DNA from 3 places in the Aerococcus tenax genome. Region 1 is predicted to be linked to each of the others. Evidence: predicted binding sites of a transcription regulator. Region 1 holds the regulator's gene; each other region holds the start of a gene.
What was found. Region 1 encodes NrdR, which represses ribonucleotide reductase genes. Its sites were predicted from a motif close to ACACNATATATNGTGT; they were not measured.
Positions count from the first base shown of each region.

Region 2: a site for NrdR is predicted at 2,178-2,193, ahead of DBT50_RS01205 (deoxynucleoside kinase). Genes of this name have one in related genera too.
Region 3: a site for NrdR is predicted at 1,745-1,760, ahead of DBT50_RS07980 (vitamin B12-dependent ribonucleotide reductase). Genes of this name have one in related genera too.

Region 1 covers NZ_CP127382.2:589,451-593,741, reverse strand. The annotation lists gene dnaI (primosomal protein DnaI) at 21-950, opposite strand; gene DBT50_RS02645 (DnaD domain protein) at 947-2,350, opposite strand; gene nrdR (transcriptional regulator NrdR) at 2,347-2,868, opposite strand; gene coaE (dephospho-CoA kinase) at 2,969-3,577, opposite strand; gene mutM (DNA-formamidopyrimidine glycosylase) at 3,591-4,291, opposite strand, start outside.
Region 2 covers NZ_CP127382.2:257,752-262,042, reverse strand. The annotation lists gene DBT50_RS01215 (YigZ family protein) at 75-722, shown strand; gene DBT50_RS01210 (bifunctional 4-hydroxy-2-oxoglutarate aldolase/2-dehydro-3-deoxy-phosphogluconate aldolase) at 1,166-1,792, opposite strand; gene DBT50_RS01205 (deoxynucleoside kinase) at 2,254-2,883, shown strand; gene pnuC (nicotinamide riboside transporter PnuC) at 2,901-3,653, shown strand; gene DBT50_RS01195 (glycogen/starch/alpha-glucan phosphorylase) at 3,804-4,291, opposite strand, start outside.
Region 3 covers NZ_CP127382.2:1,698,256-1,702,546, forward strand. The annotation lists gene DBT50_RS07980 (vitamin B12-dependent ribonucleotide reductase) at 1-1,578, opposite strand, end outside; gene rpoC (DNA-directed RNA polymerase subunit beta') at 1,874-4,291, opposite strand, start outside.

The DNA of each region.
Region 1 (4,291 bases):
TTTAGGAAAGAGACCGGACTCTATTCCGAATAGCGACGGTTGCGCCCGGACATGGTTACTTCCTCGCTCAAATAACGAACCCTTTCCATAATCCGCTGCGCCTTGACGGTTTCCGAATCTCCTTGGTTAGTATGGGCCAAATGATTTTCTAATTCCTTCATGGAAAAATTAGAAGTGAAAAAGGTAGCCTGGCCTTGACTCATACGGTTCTGCAAGAGAACCCCTAGGACTTCATCACGGACCCAGGCCGAATTACTTTCAGCACCAATATCATCAATCATTAATACTTGGGCGTCTTGGAGGCTCTTGAGTCGTTGGTTCACACGATTATCTTTGATGGCACTCTTGATCTCACTAATAAAAGTAGGATAGTGGAACAAGGTAGTCGTGAACCCATGTTCAGCCAAGTGATTAGCCACAGCTGCCGCTAAAAAGGACTTCCCCACGCCAAAGGGACCATGTAAGTAAAGGCCTTGGTGAAATTGCTTGGTCTTAGACTGCATGGCTTCGACAAAATCAATGGCCTTCTCCAAGGCAGATTGCCGTTTGGGATCGGTCAGGTCAAAGTTTTGGAAGGAGGCTTGCTTTAAATCCTTAGGCATTTCCAGTAAAGTGACCCGTTGCTTCTTCTCCCGGTCTTTTTGGGCGGCGAGGAATTCATCAGTCGCCTGGTATTCAATATCAATATAATTAAAATTCATAATGAGCTTAGGATAGAAATTAGGAAATTTGGGTCTTTTCCCCGCCCTTATCCGTTCTTTTTCTTGAACAAATTCATAGAGTTTCGATATCGAACGGTCAATCGTTTCTTGGTCCAAGTCTTCTTTATGCTTATCAATAAATTGTCTAACATCCGGATCACTCAAGACTTGAGCCTTGGTTTGGTCTAAGCGTTGGCGAAAGTTGCCTTTATTGAGCTCATGGCTGATATCTTCTCCAATATTTCTCATTCGTCTCCCTCCTCACTATTCAGTGCCCGAATCCGATCGGCTAAGGCTTGGACACTTTCATGGTCCATTTTTTCCTCCTTATCTGCCGTCTCTTGTTTTTGATTAAACCAAGCGGGCTGTAATTCTTGATAGGTCTTGCGTTTGGTATTTTGCCGCTTATTTTTGCTTTGTCTTTGTTTTTGAATCCGTTTAGTCCGTTTGTTGAGATAGGTCAGCGCCTGTTCCGGACTTTGAATATTTTTTTGACTCCAATCATCCACTGTCCGCTCAAAGGTCGACCTGACGATACTTGAACTTTCCTGGCTGATCAAATAATAGTGAATCATAATATTCAAGGTCGGTCCATCGATAAGGCCCTTATTCATGACCATCTCTAAGGTTTTTATCTCGTTGGTAGTTAGATAGCCGTTTTTTTGTTCTTTGATAGTCTTAGCAAAGGTTAGAGGCGGATAAGCCTTAGCCGCCTTGATCAAGGCTAGACTAGCTTCATCCTGATTTTCTTTGGGTAAATCCTGCCCCTGACTCTCGGTCTGCTGCTTGGCTTGGTCCATTTGATAGTCAGGTCGTTTATTTACCGGTTGGTCCGCCATGGCCTTGATCACAAGGCCTTGGTAGTAATTAATGTCCACTTGGTTGGTTCTTACATTACTTGCCTTAATGGCAAACTGGGACAGGGCAACTTCATCCAAACCATAAAGAGCATGGAGGCTTTGGGTCATCTCCTTAACTTCTTGACTGACCGCCCGCTCACTGAGGAAAGACCTTTGTACCAACTCAGTAAAATAAGCCATATCAAAATCACTGACCAGGCTAGTTTTTATAAGGGATTTACTAGGCTTCTTTAACAAGCTTTGCTTTTCGCTTTCAGTCAATTGGCGACTGCTTTGGGACAGATGAAAAACATCCTGAAAAGTAGCAGTGACCTCCTGCCAATCATTTTCCTGGCTATCAGCAATCTTTTCAAAGCTAAAGCGGTCTAATAAGCGATTAAAACGCACTTCCCCCACATGGTCTAAAAGTAAGCTAGTCATTAAGCTATCCTTAAAAAACTGCTCAGAAGAAACCGGTGCTAACAACTGATAGAGGGCCTGCACTGTGGCTTGACCACTTTGCTGAGTGTAGCTACGTAAGAGGCCAATAGCTTCTAATCGGCGCCTACTTCTGACATAGCGTTCTTTAGAAAAAACCAATTGGTCCATAATTTCCCCATGATTAATTACTTCTGATTGATAAGTCGAACGGTCAATATAGGCATAAAGAGTCATATAGAGAGCAAAGGCTTCAGCCCCAATAATTGGTTGGTAGAGATAGGTTAAAACTTCCAGATCGGCATTGGAAACAATTTGTGTGAGGATAATTTTGAGAGGTTCACGTGGATTTAACTTTTCCCATGGATTCAAGACTGATCTTCCTCCGCGTTATTGGCTTCTAAGTCTAAATTCGTTTGCCCCTCCGCGTTATTTTTTTGCATTTGCTTCAACTGCTCAATTTCTTGCAAAAAGACGGTAGGATCTTCGAAGTGACGGTAGACACTGGCATAGCGAATATAGGCAACTTCATCGATCTTGGGCAAAATATCCATGACCATTTCCCCTATTAGGGTTGAAGGCACCTCGTTTTGTCCTTTTTGCCGAATGTCCGATTCGATATTCTTAACCACTTCTTCTAAAGTCTCTAGGGCGATTGGCCGCTTTTCACAGGATCTCACTAAGCCCCGTAATAATTTTTCTTTGGAAAATTCTTCCCGGGTACCGTCCCGCTTGATAACCAGTAAAGGCATCTTTTCTACCCGTTCAAAGGTCGTGAAGCGAAAATCACATTGCGTACATAGGCGTCGCCTTCTTATCGATGTATTTTCCTCCACAGGCCGACTATCGATTACCTTCGTATTATTATCTTGACATCTGGGGCAGCGCACAATATTCACCTTCCTTGGACATTTTCTAAAATATTTCTTTTATTAATTATAGCACAGTTTAAAGGCGGAAGGATAAGGGGCAAAATCCAGCTTGGTCAGCTTATTTTATGGCTTGAAAGCCTTGGATGCTTAACCAGGCCTCGACTTGCTTTTCCGTTTGCTGGATGCTGCCCTGGTTATCAATCACAATATCTGCCCAGCGAAGTTTCTGTTCAATATTATATTGAGACAGCATGCGGTCAAAGGCCTCGTCTTCACTTAAATTATCCCGGTCCATCAGTCGTTGCAATTGAATGCTTTCTGGAACATAGACCAACATCACCGCATCACAAGCGTCCTGGTACTTGGTCTCATAGAGTAAAGGAATATCCAAAACAATCAATTGGTGGCCCTGGTCTTGGTAAGACTGGGCTTGGTCGTTGACCCAGTCATAGATATAAGGCAAGAGCAGTTGATTAAGAGCTTTGAGTTGATCCTTATCTGTAAAGACCACATCCCCTAATTTCTTCCGGTTAAGGGTGCCATTGGGAAAGAGAAAATCCTCTCCAAAATGCTCTTTTATAGCTTGTAAACCCTGTGTTCCTGGCTCAACAACAGCTCGAGCCCCCAGGTCTGCATCCACTACCGGAAAACCAACTTTTTTAAAATAATTAGAAACAGTAGATTTTCCTGTAGCAATTGACCCTGTTAATCCTAAGCGAAAAGTCATTCATACACTCCCTTTATTTCTGACAATTGGGACAAAAATGCGTCCCTCGCTGTCCTAACTTAATTTTCTCAATAGTATTTCCACAATTTAAACAGGCTTGGCCCTGGCGCTGGTAAACCTTGAGATAATTTTGATATTGACCGTCCTCCCCTAAGGTGTTCTGATAGGTCCGCACACTAGAGCCGCCTAAGTCTACCGCTCGACTCAGTATATCTCGCATGGCTTCTAATAGGAGCAAGGTCTCTTGGTCAGTCAACGAATTGGCTGGCCGACCTGGATAAATTCCCGCTTGAAATAGAGATTCATCAGCATAAATATTACCAATTCCGGCAATTTTTTGCTGGTCCAGTATTAATGATTTAATGGGTCGCTTGGATGCCGCTAATATTTTTTGGAATTGATCCAAGCTGATATCCCAGGGTTCTGGACCGAGTTTTAAATTTTTAATAGCTTGGGGCATATCTTGACGAGAAAATAAGGATATCCGACCAAATTTACGCACATCATGATAGCGTAGGTCCCTGCCATCACGCAAGTGAATGATGAGGTGACTATGCTTTAAAACCGGCGTCTGCCTATCGCAGACAAAATACTTGCCTTCCATCCGAAGATGGCTAATCCAGGCGTAATCGCTCCAATAAAAAAACAGGTATTTTCCATAACGGTCGACTCGTTCAAAGGTCTCCCCTTGCATGGCTTGGCGAAAGACTTGGG
Region 2 (4,291 bases), 330 kb from region 1:
AAGGAGACTTTTGAAGTTTAGACCCGCTTTAGTTACAATAAGGAGAAAATAAACAGAAACGAGCTGAGCCATCAATGATTGAATACCGTACCATTAAATGTGCTGGTGAACATGAAATAGAAATCAAAAAATCACGCTTTATTTGTCGGATTCAGCGTGCCTACACGAAGGAAGAAGCCGACGCTTTTGTTGAAGAAGTCAGAAAAGGACATTATAGGGCCACCCACAACTGTGTCGCCTACCAAATCGGTGAGCGTAATGAAATTCAAAGGGCCCTTGATGACGGTGAACCCAGCGGAACAGCTGGAGTACCCATGCTGGAAGTCCTAAAAAATATGGATTTAAAAAACGTTGCCTGTGTGGTTACCCGGTATTTTGGGGGCACCAAATTGGGAACTGGCGGTCTAGTCCGTGCCTATAGCGGCGCCGTTTCCGAAGCTGTCCACCAGATTGGTGTGGTTGAACGCCGCTTGCAAACCCAAGTCGATGTGACCATCGATTATTCCCTCAATGGTAGCATGGCCTATTGGGTGGAAAACTCCCCCTACTCTCTCCTAGATACCTCCTACTTAGAAAAAGTGACCTATCACTTAGGCGTTCCGAGCCAAGAAGTGGACAAACTCCAAGAAGAACTCACCAACCTTACTGCTGCCCAAGCTAGTTTTCAGATTGGTGAAGAAGTCTATGTAGATGTGCCTGTCCCGGTCGATACTGATCAATAAAGAAATAAGAGAGTGTGACAAAAGTCAAAAGAGCCCTGAACCGCTTCGCATACTATATCTGTAACTCGCTTGCGCTTCGAACAGCTATAGCAACTGGAGCGAACTATGGAAGATAGGCACAAGACTATCGCACATAGTTTGTAGTTGGGTTCAATTTGGCAGACTTGGAGTGGTTTCACAAGTTAGAAACAAGCGAATGCTTCGCTTTTATTCTGACTTGCTCCAACCATCCAAGCCTATACGCCAAATCTTACACCCTGTATGAAGTGGACGTCAGGGCTGACTTTTGGAGAACGTTTTGAATAGATAGTTCATGTTTTAAAAAGAGCCTGGGACTTTTGTCTCAGCCTCTTATTTTTCTGCCAATTTTTAGCTAAACAAAAAAATTCCTTCCAAAAAAACACCCAGCCGCTAAAAGCTGGGTATTTATCTTCCAATAAGTTTTAGTGGAGCTGCTTGTTTAAGGCCGCTAATTTTTCTGAAGCTGTCTGACCTTCATCTTTTAAGACCTCTTTTTCAGACAAGATAAAAGACCCACCCACTGCCAATACGGCATCATTGGCTAAATAGTCGGTGTAGTTGTCACTATTGACCCCGCCAGTGGGGATGAATTGAATATCAAAGAAAGGTCCTGCTAAAGACTTAATCGCTGACAGCCCCCCATAGACATTGGCTGGGAAGAATTTCACCACGTCAAGGCCTAAATCCATGGCTTGCATGATTTCACTTGGAGTAACTGCTCCCGGAAAGACAGGAATATCTTGTTTTAAACAATAATCGACCACTTCAACCGATAAACCAGGACTGACAATAAATTGCGCACCAGAGTCAACGGCGTCCTTGGCGGTATCCAAGTCACGGACTGTGCCTGCTCCCACAACTAATTTGCCCCTATCCGCCAATTGCTTGATGGCTTGAGAAGCTAGATCACTGCGGTAGGTCACTTCGATAAAGGACAAGTTGTTTTCACTTAAAACCGCCTCAGCTAAGACCACCGACCCTAAGTCATTGACCGTGTATAAGGGTAAGAGTTGCTCTTTACCCAATCGTTCTTTAAAAGTTTCTGCCATACCTAATGTCCTCCACTCATTGAAATTACGCTGCTTATTATTATTCAGTCTAACACGATTACTAGGATTTGCTAGAAAAAAGCCCCCGGACTGCTTTATATTTTCTTGAAAACAAAAAAGCCCTTACAGGTTTTGGGTAAGCATTGTAAGGGACTCACAAGCTTATTATAGCATCTTGTTAACGCTTTCGCAAGCGATTTCATCACCTTATCGGTCTTTTTAGAACTTTTATAAAGAAGGCCCCCAAATATAAAAGCTTATTTAAATTTTAAAAATAATTAGGCCGATCCATCCAGGCAGTCTCAAGCTTAGTCAAATAGGTCAAAGATTGCAGGAAAATTTCTTCCTTGGCCTGATCAATATCCTATGATAGAATACTTTTCGGACACAAGATATAGTGTTTACACTTATTTTTATAAGAAAACAGCACAATATATAGTTAGAGAGTAGGGATTACAATAGTGATAGTTTTTGCTGGAACCATCGGCGCAGGGAAATCGACCTATGCCGGAAAATTAGCTGAATATTTAGGCACAAAAGTATTTTACGAACCTGTCGAGGAAAACCCCATCCTTGATAAATATTACCAAGACCCCAAGAAATATGCCTTTTCCTTACAGATTTACTTTTTAAACCAACGCTTTAAAAATATTAAGGCAGCCTTTTTCGATAATAATAACGTTTTGGACCGTAGTATTTACGAAGACGAACTTTTCACCTATTTGAATGTCTTAAACGGGAATATCTCTGAAGAAGAGTTTAGCATCTACCGTGACTTACTAGCCAACATGATGGAAGAATTAGACAGCCTACCTAAAAAGGCTCCTGACCTCTTAGTCTTTTTAGATAGTTCCCTAGACAACGCTGTCAAAAACATCAAAAAACGGGGCCGGGTTTATGAACAACCAAGTTCTGATAACGGCCTTTACGATTATTACCGTCAACTCCACAGCCACTATGGTCAATGGTATGCAGACTATGACCAATCACCTAAAATGCGGCTAAATGTGGATAATTATGACATTCATCGCCCCCAAGATGCTCAAATCATTTTTGATAGTATTGACACATATTTAGAAAAAATTCAATAGAAAAACGAGGAAAATATATGCAAGAACAAAACAAAGCCACTAAGACCCTGTCCTTAAAAGAATGTATTCACCGCGCCTTAAAACCACTCAACAAGGTGGAATTAGCCATCATCGCTTTTGGTTTTATCGTTTCCTTGGGATTTAATTTATACGGAATTATTACCAGTTTAACCAGCCAAGAATTTGACCTTAACATCCTTATGTCTCTGGGGATGAGTATCTTTGGATTTTTAGGCACTTGGACCTTAGCCATCCAATGGCAACCCACTTTTATTGTTAACGGGATCCAAAATATCTTCGGGATTGCCGCTGCCGCTATCCTAGGAATATACGGAGATATGTTTTCATCTATTTACTATCTCATCACCGAATTTGTTGGCCACTTCAGTTGGGCTAAACGTCGTGACGAAAATGGTGACCTCCATGTGGACCAATACTTTAATTTAAAAATAATTTGTCAAGCTGTCTTCTTCTGGACCATTGGTTTAGGGGCCTTCTCCTATGTATTAGGTGGTCAACAAATTGTCTTAGACGCCATCACTAACGGGATTTCCTTTACCGCCCAACAACGTCAAGTGACTGGTCACAAGGACGGCTACTATCTCTGGTTAATTAACGATATTCTTTCCGTGATTCTTTGGTTACAAGCAGGTAACCTGATCGTAGGTTTCTCCTACCTAGGCATGTTAGCTCAAGGGATTGCTGGCTTAATTATCTGGTCTAAAGGAAAGAGCTCTGCCTTAGAATACGAAAACGAATGCATCGACTAAAGGAATTGTCGCTTCCATCTTCAACAACACAATAAATAAAAAAGCGCAGCAAGCACAAAAGGATCGCTGAGAAGTTCTAATCGCTCCTACTTCTCAAACAAAGTCCTTAGGCTTGCTGCATTTTTGTTTTACTTATGTCTTTTTAATAGTTTATTCAGGATCGTCAACTTCTAAGTGCCAAATATCCTTATTATATTCCAAAATCGTACGGTCACTAGAGAAGTACCCTGCCTCAGAAATATTGACTAGGACCTTTTCCAACCAAGCATCTTGGTCTTCATAGTCTTGATACATCTTATCTTTGAGGGCAATGTATTCTTCTAAGTCAATCATCGCCATGAAGTAGTCCTTGTTCTTGATATCTTCATAGAGACGCCGTAATTGACTTTCGTGGCCTAGGCGAATCATTTCCGGACTCACAATAAAGTCAACTAAGGGTTTTATAGCTGGGCGATTATAGTAATCTTGGGGATTATAGGCGTTATTCGCATAGAGGTCAATAATTTCATCACTAGCCTTACCAAAGGTGTAGATGTTGTCTTCCCCTACCCGCTCAGCAATTTCCACATTCGCCCCATCCAAGGTACAAATGGTTAAAGCCCCATTAAGCATAAATTTCATATTACCAGTCCCACTCG
Region 3 (4,291 bases), 980 kb from region 1:
AGCATCGATCACGTTATCTTGCATGCGGATAGCGGTAGCTACTGTTTTTTGTAATTTCTTCTTGTCGAGGCGTTTGTTTTCCTTGTCCGCCATTTGAGCCAGGTTAATGGCACCCAGGTTACATACGGAGTAAGGCGCTAGGGGTTGTTCCCCACAAGGGTTGGTTGCCACAACCTTTTGACCGTAAGCCACTGCATTGGTGTCTTCATTAGCCCGGTCAATAAAGAAAATCCCTGGTTCAGCGGCGTAGGTAGCACAGATGTTGATCAATTGCCATAATTCTTGGGCAGGCAGGGTCCGGTAAGTAGTGATTTCATGACCCATGGCTTCCCATTCACGCACATCGCCAATTTCTTGCCATTGGGTGTCGTAAGCGGCCATTTCTTCTTGGTCATATTTTTCCACTGCTGGGAAGCGTAGGCTCCAGTCCTTACCTTCCTTCACAGCTTCCATAAAGTCTGATGAAATAGCTACGGAAATATTGGCCCCAGTTAAGAAGTCGGGTTCATTGACTTCATAATGGCCACCTAGTTCCAAATTTTCCTTGGCTTCAGCGTAAGCTGCATCACTGACTTGGTCGCCTTGTTTTTCCTTGAGGTCAACAACAGCTTGGTACATGTCGATTTGAGCTGGAGTTGAATAGACAAATTTTAACTTTTCATCGACTAATTGTTTAATGTAGCTGTCCTTGGAGCTTTCCTTGATAAATTGAAGAATGCGTGGGTTTTGCATCTTAGAAATAATGAATTCCAAAATATCTGGATGCCAGTCTGCTAGCATGATCATTTGGGCTCCACGACGGCTACCGCCTTGTTCCACCAGGTGGGTTAATTTGGCAATGTCATCTAACCAGGAAACCGCCCCAGAGGACTTCCCGTTAACCCCACGAACGAGAGAGTGACGTGGTCTTAGGGTGGAGCCATTGGTCCCTACACCCCCACCACGGGACATAATTTCCATGACTTCCTTACGGTGGTCAGCAATCCCACCCCGGGAGTCAGGCACATAAGGCATGACATAGCAGTTAAAGTAGGTGACATCGGTTCCGGAACCCACACCATATAAAACCCGGCCGGCAGGAACAAAGTTACCCTTGGATTCTTCTTGGTAGAAGGCCGCTTCAATCTCTTGGCGACGATCTTCATTTTTATCAATGGCTGCTAGCCCATGGGCATTCCGTTTGGCAATTTGTTCATAGTAGATTTCTAAAGGTTTGTCGATTTCATCCAATGGGCGTTTTACCAGGCCAGTTTCCTGTTCTTCTCCCATTAGGGACCCACGATAGGCTTCTTCGACCCAAATGGTTGCGGTCTTGTTCTCAATGGCTTGGACAATCCCGATCCCCCGTCCTGGATATTGCGGGTCAGGACGGACAGTTAATACCACTAAGTCACCAGGGGCTAGGGTTTCTTTCATGGTGTCTTTAAAGGAATAACGGTCCAACATGACCATCCGACTGATGCCAGAGAAGGTTTTGTTCATGTCTTCTGTCATCGGATAAACTTGAGGGAAGGATTTGATGGCTTGGTTAAGCGCCTCTTTATTCCATTCCACAATATTCTTCATCGCAGTTTCCATAATGAATCTCCTTTATACTTTACTTGTTTGTAGACTTTTCAGCTGCTTTAGCGTGAGTTAAGTTAATGGTCTATCGGCTAAAAATTAGCTGCATTGCTATTATAGGAAAAACTTAAGCAGAAAGCAAGCTAAAAAATCAATATATAGTATCAATTAAAAAGCAACAACACTATATATAGTGTTGTTGCTTTGCTTGAAGCGGTTAAAGCCCAGTCCCATGGCCTTGGGCAAAAAGAGAGGCGCATATCTTGTAGTCGGATATGCGCCTATCCTCTTTTAATGGCTTCTACCCTAATTAAGGCATGCCGCTATAGTTTTCATCGATTGGTTTGGTAATTGTCGCAATTTCGGCTGGGTTTTCGTTGTCAGATGGCTCATGGGCCGGCACTTCAACAACTTGTTCCACACCTAATTTTTCTGGTTCCATGTGACGGTAGCGACCGACACCAGTACCAGCAGGAATTATCTTACCAATAATGACGTTTTCTTTCAATCCAAGTAACTCGTCCCGTTTACCGCTAATGGCAGCGTCAGTGAGGACCTTGGTAGTTTCTTGGAAGGACGCGGCAGATAGGAAGGACTTGGTTTCCAAGGCTGCCTTGGTAATTCCTAGGAGGACTGGTTGACAGGTAGCTGGTTGTTGGCCAGTCTTAATGATTTCCTCATTGGCGTCTTCAAATTCACCAATGTCCATTAAATGTCCTGGCAACAAGTCAGAAGCGCCTGGGTCTAAGACTCTTACCTTACGCATCATTTGACGTAGGAGGACTTCCACGTGCTTGTCGTTAATGTCCACCCCTTGTTGACGGTAAACCCGTTGGATTTCCGCTAACATGTAGTTTTCTACGGTGAGGGAATTAGTGATCCGGAGCAATTCTTTGGGATCAATGGACCCTTCGGTTAATTGGGCACCACGTTCAATCAAGTCGCCTTCACTGACCTTCATACGGGCAGTGTAAGGCACCTTGTATTCCCGTTCGTCAGTTTCCCCTTTGACGGTAACGGTCTTGGTCCGGGTTTCTTCTTCAATATCAATGGCCACGACTTCCCCGGTCACTTCAGTAATCACCGCTTGCCCTTTCGGATGACGGGCTTCAACGATTTCTTGAACACGAGGTAAACCTTGGGTAATGTCATCCCCGGCAACCCCACCGGTATGGAAGGTACGCATGGTCAACTGAGTACCAGGTTCTCCAATGGATTGGGCAGCCACGATACCAACTGCTTCACCGACTTCGACTTCACCATTGGTTGCTAGGTCAGAACCGTAGCAGTACTTACATACCCCATGGCGGGTCCGGCAGGTAAAGGCAGAACGAATAGTAACATGTTTGAGGCCAGCAGCTTCAATCTTAGCTGCAGTTTCTGGTGAAACCAGCTCATTATGGTGAGCGAGAACTTCACCGGTTTTTGGATCACGGACAGTTTTTTGGATATAACGACCAGTCAGACGTTCAGCCAGGCTTTCGATCATTTCGTTACCTTCTTTGATGGCTGAAACGGTTAAGCCACGGTCGGTTCCACAATCATTTTCACGGATAATCACGTCTTGGGCCACGTCAACCAGACGACGGGTTAGATAACCAGAGTCGGCCGTCTTCAAGGCGGTATCGGTCATCCCTTTACGCGCCCCGTGAGTGGAGATAAACATTTCTTGAACCGATAGCCCTTCACGGAAGTTAGAAGTAACTGGCAGTTCAATAATCTTACCACTTGGTCCCGCCATCAAACCACGCATCCCCGCTAATTGGGTAAAGTTGGAGATGTTACCACGAGCACCAGAGTCCATCATGATAAAGAATGGGTTGTCTGGAGACAGACTGTGTTTCAATTCGTCTTCAATGTCGTTTTTAACATCATTCCAAGTGCTGATGACTTGGTCATAGCGTTCGTCATCGGTAATTAAACCACGACGGTATTGCTTCATGATATTGTCAACGCGTTTGTGCCCCTTGTCCACGTGTTGGTCCTTGGCATCTAAAACGGTAATATCAGCAATCCCAACGGTAATCCCTGACTTGGTGGAGTAGTAGTAACCAAGAGCCTTCAAGCGGTCTAAGAATTGGGAGGTTTCAGTAACCTTCAAGCGCTTGAAGATGGCGGCGATAATTTCTTCTAAGTAGCCCTTCTTAAATGGCGCCGTGGTCTCTAATTGAGCAATTGCTTTTTCGGTATCTTCCCCGGGATTGACGAAGAAACGATCAGCGGTTTGACCATTTAAGTTTTCTGATGTGGGCTCATTAATATAAGCAAAATCAGCCGGCATGATCTCATTAAAGAACAATTTACCAATAGAAGTAATCATTAATTGTTCTTTTTGTTGGTCGGTCCATGCATATTTAGGGAAGTGTTTCGGACTAATCACGACCCGGGTATGCAATTGAGCCGCCCCATTAGTATAAGCAATATGGGCTTCGCTGAGTGAAGAAATCTTCATCCCTTCCCCAGTCATCCCGGCTTCTTCTTGAGTCAAGTAGTAGTTCCCTAAGACCATGTCTTGGGATGGGGTAACCACTGGTTGACCATCTTTAGGGTTTAGGATGTGGGAAGCGGCCAGCATTAAGATACGAGCTTCAGCTTGGGCTTCTTCTCCTAAAGGTAAGTGGACCGCCATTTGGTCCCCGTCAAAGTCGGCATTATAAGCTTCACAGGCTAAGGGGTGAAGACGGATAGCCTTCCCTTCAACCAGGACGGGTTCAAAGGCTTGAATCCC